Regions from separate parts of the Stenotrophomonas sp. AC248 genome, predicted to be linked through region 2. Evidence: predicted binding sites of a transcription regulator. Region 2 holds the regulator's gene; each other region holds the start of a gene.
The links. Region 2 encodes HrcA, which represses chaperone genes, less so after heat shock. Its sites were predicted from a motif close to TTNGCACTCNNNNNNNNNGAGTGCNAA; they were not measured.
Positions count from the first base shown of each region.

Region 1: a site for HrcA is predicted at 1,098-1,124, ahead of rpoH (RNA polymerase sigma factor RpoH). Genes of this name have one in related genera too.
Region 3: a site for HrcA is predicted at 1,340-1,366, ahead of ACZ0AE_RS18005 (co-chaperone GroES). Genes of this name have one in related genera too.

Region 1 is NZ_OZ409840.1:4,058,575-4,060,841, reverse strand. It holds gene ACZ0AE_RS18305 (TonB-dependent receptor) at 1-600, shown strand, start outside; gene rpoH (RNA polymerase sigma factor RpoH) at 1,135-2,010, shown strand; gene purD (phosphoribosylamine--glycine ligase) at 2,154-2,267, opposite strand, start outside.
Region 2 is NZ_OZ409840.1:1,716,331-1,718,597, forward strand. It holds gene recN (DNA repair protein RecN) at 1-671, opposite strand, end outside; gene hrcA (heat-inducible transcriptional repressor HrcA) at 783-1,850, shown strand; gene grpE (nucleotide exchange factor GrpE) at 1,935-2,267, shown strand, end outside.
Region 3 is NZ_OZ409840.1:3,995,459-3,997,725, forward strand. It holds gene groL (chaperonin GroEL) at 1-896, opposite strand, end outside; gene ACZ0AE_RS18005 (co-chaperone GroES) at 1,008-1,292, opposite strand; gene ACZ0AE_RS18010 (endonuclease) at 2,172-2,267, shown strand, end outside.

The DNA of each region.
Region 1 (2,267 bases), 2.3 Mb from region 2:
CGCCTGCTGTACAAGCTCAACGAAGACTGGCGCTTTGCGCTGCGCGCCAACTACGCCGACACCGACGACCGGATCAACCCGGTGGCCGATGCCAAGTTGGTGGAAACCAACATGGGCTTTGCCTGGCGCCCGCACGACGCTACCGGGTGGGCCGGCTTCGGCAAGTTCACCTATCTCTACGACGTGGCCTCGCTGGGCCAGGAAGGCGGCAACCTCTACGACCAGCGCTCGCAGGTGCTGTCGGTGGAGGGCATCCGCCAGTTGGGCGCGCGCTGGGAAGTGGCGGCCAAACTCGCCTCACGCTGGGGCGACTACCGCACCGGCCGCGGCGAAGGCGCCTGGCTGGACAGCCGCGCCGACTTCGCCGCACTGCAGCTGCGCTACCGCCTGTTCGAGAAGTGGGAAGGGCTGGCCGAGCACCGCTGGCTGAAGGTACGCGACGGCGGCGTCCGCAAGGGCTGGCTGCTGGGCGTGGATCGCCGGGTGGGCGAGAACTTCAAGGTCGGCGTGGGCTACAACTTCACCGAGTTCAGCGACGACATGACCGAGCTGAAGTATGACCAGAAGGGGTTCTTCTTGAATATGGCGGGGTATTACTAGGCTTCGGTGTTGGCTGGCCTGCCACGCATTTGTCTTCGTCATTGTCTGGCCTGCCACGCATCCGGCTTCGTCATTGTCTGGCCTGCCACGCATGGCGTGGCACTACCGGAGATGGCGGCTTCGGCGGTCGGCTCCGGTGGGTGCCCGGCTGGATCAACGGGATGTCTCTGGGTTGGGAATCCAGCCCTTCGTAGAGCCGGGCTCTGCCCGGCTGGGCCACCGACCACCCTGTTGCGTGCGGTGCCGCTGGCCGGCGCCGCGCCCCTTGCTCGCCGGGCTGAATGCCTGCCAACACTTTTCGGCTGAATGGGGTGGGGGAACCCGGTCGTTCAGCGGAAATCGACGCTCCGTGGGCGCATTTATCTAGACAAGCTATTGATTTTAATGATGTTTGACCTATTTTTTGACCCGCTCGCCACTGTCATCATTTCGCGGTACGTTATCCGGGTAATCAGTGCCATCGTTGCATGAACAGAACGCTGGAACTTCTTTCCCCTTTAGCAGTCCAAGTTTCAGACTGCTAAGATGAGCCCTATGAGCCAGAACACGTCTACTGCCCTTGTGGCAAACAATCTCCCGATTCCCAGTGCGCTCGGTTCGCTGGACGCCTACATCGGTGCCGTGCACCAGATCCCGGTGCTGTCGGTCGATGACGAGCAGGATTTGGCCCGCCGCTTCCGCGACGAGCTGGACCTGGACGCCGCGCGCGAGCTGGTCCATTCCCACCTGCGCTTCGTGGTGCACGTGGCCCGTGGCTACAACGGCTACGGCCTCGCCCTGGGCGATCTGATCCAGGAAGGCAACATCGGCCTGATGAAGGCGGTGAAGCGCTTCGACCCGGACATGGGCGTACGCCTGGTGTCGTTCGCGGTGCATTGGATCCGTGCGGAAATGCACGAGTTCATCCTGAAGAACTGGCGCATCGTGAAGGTCGCCACCACCAAGGCGCAGCGCAAGCTGTTCTTCAACCTGCGCAAGTCCAAGACCCGCCTGGGCTGGATGAACGCGGCCGAAGTGCGCGCGGTGGCCAAGGACCTGAACGTTTCCGAGCGCGAAGTGCTTGAGATGGAATCGCGCCTGTCCGGCCGCGATATCGGTTTCGATGCGCCCAGCGACGAAGACAACGAAAACGCCCCGCCGTCGCCGGCTGCGTACCTGGTGGCCGACGCGGAAGATCCGTCGATGGCCTACGAGCGTGCCGACAGCGAAGACAACAAGCTGCAGCTGCTGCGCGAAGGCATGGCCGAACTGGATGCGCGTTCGCGCGACATCATCCGCCGTCGCTGGCTGGACGCGGACAGCAAGGTCACCCTGCAGGAGCTGGCCGACGAGTACGGCGTGTCGGCCGAGCGCATCCGCCAGGTCGAGGCGAACGCGCTGAAGAAGATGAAGGCGCTGTTTACCGCGTAATGCGGGGCGACGTTGAGGTGATGAAAGGCCCGGCACTGCCGGGCCTTTTCTTTTCCGGAAGCGTCGGTCCCGTAACGCAACGGCCCGGCAATGCCGGGCCGCTGACGTCATACGCTCCACGCCATGCGCGGATCAGTGCGGCCTCACTTCTCCCGCGCGATTGCCCGCCAGCCGATGTCGGTGCGGTGGAACTCGTTGTCCCAGGTCACCTTCGCCACGCCGGCATACGCGTTGGCCTGCGCCTCGCCCACGCTGTC
Region 2 (2,267 bases):
GCGATCAGGGCGCTGGCGTGGGCCTGGCGGCGATGGCTGCTGCCCAATTGGGCGATCGAGGCCGGCTCCAGGTCTTCGCGCTGCAGTTCGCCCAGCTGGTGTTCCAGGTAGCCGATGCGGTCGCTGACATCGCCCTGGCGCGACAAGGCTTCGGCTTCGTCCACCAGCGCCTGCCAGCGTGCGGCGGCCTGGCGGACCTGGCTGCGCTCGGCGTCGTTGCGCGCGAACGCGTCCAGCAGGGCCAGCTGCGAGGGCCGCGCCAGCAGGGCCTGCTGTTCGTGCTGGCCGTGGATTTCGACCAGGGTCGAGGCCAGTTCGGTCAACTGGGTGAGGGTGACCGGGCGCCCGTTGATCCAGGCGCGGGAGCCGCCATCGGCGCGGATGATCCGGCGCAGCTGGCACTGGTCCTCGTCGTCCAGTTCGTTCTCGCGCAGCCAGCGCCGCGCCGGGGCGTCCTCGCCGGGGGCGAATTCGGCCGACAGTTCCGCGCGGGCGGCGCCGTGGCGGACCACGCCGCTGTCGGCGCGCAGCCCGGACAGGAAGCCGAGGGCGTCGACCATCAGCGACTTGCCGGCGCCGGTTTCGCCGGACACCACGGTCATGCCCGGCCCGAATTCGAGTTCGGTAGCACGGACGACGGCAAAATCCTTGATCGATAGATGTTTGAGCATGGTTGTCTGTTCTTGAGCCGCGCAACGCTAGCATGGGGCGGGGACAGCTCCAATAACTTGCCTTCGGTCCCCGGAGCCATTATCTAGGATGGCGTCTCACAGGCTGATTCCATGCACCCCACTGCGTCACATCTTGCGCCCCGCGCCCGCCACCTGCTGCGGACGCTGATCGCCCGCCACATCCAGGACGGCGAGCCGGTGGGCTCGCAGACACTGGCGCGGCTGGCCGGGCTGGATGTCAGCCCGGCCACCATCCGCAACATCCTGGGGGACCTGGAAGACCTGGGCCTGCTCAGTTCGCCGCATACCTCGGCCGGGCGGGTGCCTACCGCGCACGGCTACCGGGTGTTCGTGGACAGCCTGGTCAAGATGCAGCCGCCCGGCGAGGGCGAGCTGAGCCGGCTGCGCACCGAACTGGCCAGTGGCAGCGGCACCCAGGCCCTGCTGGGCAGTGCCTCGGAGCTGCTGTCGGCGATGAGCCACTTCGTTGGCGTGGTCAGCGCGCCGCGGCGTGAACAGTTCGCCTTCCGGCATATCGATTTCGTGGCGCTGGACGCGCGCCGGGTGCTGGCCATCCTGGTGTTTGCCGACAACGAAGTGCAGAACCGGGTGATCGAACCCCGCCGCAGCTTCGGCCCCGGCGAGCTGGAGCAGGTGGCCAACTATCTCAATGCCAACTGCGCCGGGCGGCCCTTGTCGGAGATCCGCCAGCGCCTGCTGCTGGAGCTGCGCGACGCGCAGTCGGAAATGGAGCAGCTGCTGGCCCACGGCATCGAGCTGGCCGAACAGGCGCTGGTGCCGCCGGCCGACGACATGGTGCTGGCCGGCGCGACCCGGCTGATGGGCGTGCAGGACCTGTCCGACCTGGAGCGGCTGCGCGAGCTGTTCGAGGTGTTCGCCAGCAAGCGCGAGATCCTGCAGCTGCTCGAGCGCACCATCCAGGCCCCGGGGGTACGCATCTTCATTGGCGAGGAGACCGGGGTGATGCCGTTGGAAGGGGTGTCGCTGGTGACCGCGCCGTATTCGGCCGGTGGCCAGGTGCTGGGCGTGCTGGGGGTGATCGGGCCCAAGCGCATGGCCTATGACCGCATGATTCCGCTGGTGGAGGCCACCGCCCAGGTGCTGGGCGCCGCGCTGGCCGACCCGGCCGGCGGCGGATTGTCCCGCGATCGCACATAAAACCCGTCGCTGGACTCTTGAAACGGGACCCCGCGCCCACATAGGGGTGGGTGGAGGCGGAGAGTCACCGCCAAGGATCCGGAAATGAACCAAGATCAGCCTGATATCGCATCCCAGAATCCCGCCGGTGAACCGGCTGCCGAGCCGTCCCTGCAGCAGCAGCTGGACAGCCTGCACAATGAAGTGGCCCTGCTGCGCGCCGAGTCGCTGCGCGAGCGCGCCGACCTGGACAACCAGCGCAAGCGCGTGGCCCGCGACGTCGAACAGGCGCGCCGCTTCGCCAACGAAAAGCTGCTGGGCGAACTGCTGCCGGTGTTCGACAGCCTGGACGCCGGCCTCAACAGCGCCGGTGCCGAGCCCAGCCCGCTGCGCGAAGGCCTGGAGCTGACCTACAAGCAACTGCTCAAGGTCGCCGCC
Region 3 (2,267 bases), 2.3 Mb from region 2:
GTGCCGCCGGTCAGCACGGCCATGTCTTCCAGCATCGCCTTGCGACGATCACCGAAGCCCGGTGCCTTGACGGCCACGACCTTGACGATGCCACGGATGGTGTTGACCACCAGGGTGGCCAGCGCTTCGCCTTCGATGTCTTCGGCGATGATCAGCAGCGGCTTGCCGGCCTTGGCGACGCCTTCCAGCACGGGCAGCAGGTCGCGCACGTTGGAGATCTTCTTGTCGTGCAGCAGCACGTACGGATCGTCCAGGTCAGCGGTCTGCGACTGCTGGTTGTTGATGAAGTACGGGGACAGGTAGCCACGGTCGAACTGCATGCCTTCGACGACGTCCAGCTCGTTGTCCAGGCCCGAGCCTTCTTCAACGGTGATGACGCCTTCCTTGGTCACGCGGCGCATGGCTTCGGCAATGATGTTGCCGATCGACTCGTCCGAGTTGGCCGAGATCGTGCCGACCTGGGCGATGGCCTTGTCGTCAGCGGTCGGCTTGGAGATGTTCTTCAGCTCGGCGACGGCGGCGATGACGGCCTTGTCGATACCGCGCTTGAGGTCCATCGGGTTCATGCCGGCAGCAACGGCCTTGGCGCCTTCGCGGATCAGGGCCTGGGCCAGCACGGTGGCGGTGGTGGTGCCGTCGCCGGCGTCATCGTTGGTGCGGGAAGCAACTTCCTTCACCATCTGCGCGCCCATGTTCTCGAACTTGTCAGCCAGTTCGATTTCCTTGGCAACGGACACGCCATCCTTGGTGATGGTCGGGGCGCCGAAGCTCTTTTCGAGCACGACGTTGCGGCCCTTCGGGCCCAGGGTTGCCTTGACGGCATTGGCGAGAATGTTGACGCCGCGCACCATGCGCGAACGAGCGTCTTCACCGAAACGAATATCTTTGGCAGCCATTGCGATTACCTTTTATGTAGAGCCGGGCGATGCCCGGCTGCTTGAATGGGGGATACGGTCGACCGGTCAGTCCGGCTACCGCGCGGCGGGGCAGAGCCCCGCTCTGCGTCATCAGATGATGGCGAGGATGTCGTCTTCGCGCAGGACCTTGTACTCGACGCCTTCGGACTTGTAGCTGCTGCCGGCGTACTGGCCGTAGATGACCTTGTCACCGACCTTCAGCGACGGCGCGCGCACGCTGCCGTTGTCCAGGGGCTTGCCCGGGCCGACGGCCACGACTTCACCCTTGGTGGACTTTTCCTTGGCGGAATCCGGAATCACGATGCCGCCGGACGAGATTTCGTCGGCTTCGATCGGCTTGACTACGACGCGGTCATGAAGCGGCTTGATGCTCATGTGAGACCCTTTTAAGTTGTTGATTGGTCTGGAAAAGTCTGGCGATGTTAGCACTCGCACAGGGCGACTGCCAGCCACGCTCACGAAAAAACCCGACGGTGCGGGTACAGAGCAGAGATGGTGCTGGGCACTTCCCTTTCAAGGGGCGAAGACGAAATTTTTCCGGCCGGCGGCCGGTGGGGCCCGAGGCAAGATCAAGGTCAAGGTCAAGGTCAAGGTCAAGGTCAACTGCGCCGCGAGTCCGCGGGCGTGGCGCGCTGGGCTGGTGGGGGCGGGGGTGCGGGACACGCCGTAAACCCATCCCTGGGGGCTCCGCGGCGCCATCCATGGCGCCGAGGGTCCCGCACCCCCACCCCCACCACCCCTAAGACACTCTGCCGTTGCTCACGGAAAAGCAGAACCAAGAGCAACCCTCCCCGCCAGGCGTGGCTGGCCATTGCATCGGCTCTCCCCAGGCCCCCAGCCAACTGTCTGGGGCGGGGGTGTGAGGGTTCACGGGACCCTCCACCGCATGGATGCGGTGGCGGAGCTTACATGGACGTACTTGCAGCGTGTCCCGTGAACCCTCACACCCCCGCCCAGCCTGCAGGACCGGCCAACCGAGGTTCTGGCTTCACGGCTCTGGCTCTAGCTCTAGCTCTGGCTCTAGCTCTGGCTCTAGCTCTAGCTCTAGCTCTAGCTCTAGCTCTAGCTCTGGCTCTAGCTCTAGCTCTAGCTCTAGCTCTGGCTCTAGCTCTTCAGCTTCGAAAAAAAAGAACCCTCCCCCGCCAATTCCTTGACGCACGTCCCACTGCGGAACCTAAGTCCCGACATATCGATAGATGTGTCATCTGGATTGATTAGATTCGGCCAGCAATAACCAATCACAAGGAGACGTAGATGAGGTTGCTCACACCGCTGTCCCTGGCGTGCCTGCTGGCATTGGCCGGCACCGCCCAGGCCGATGTATTCATCAATGAACTGCACTACGACGAC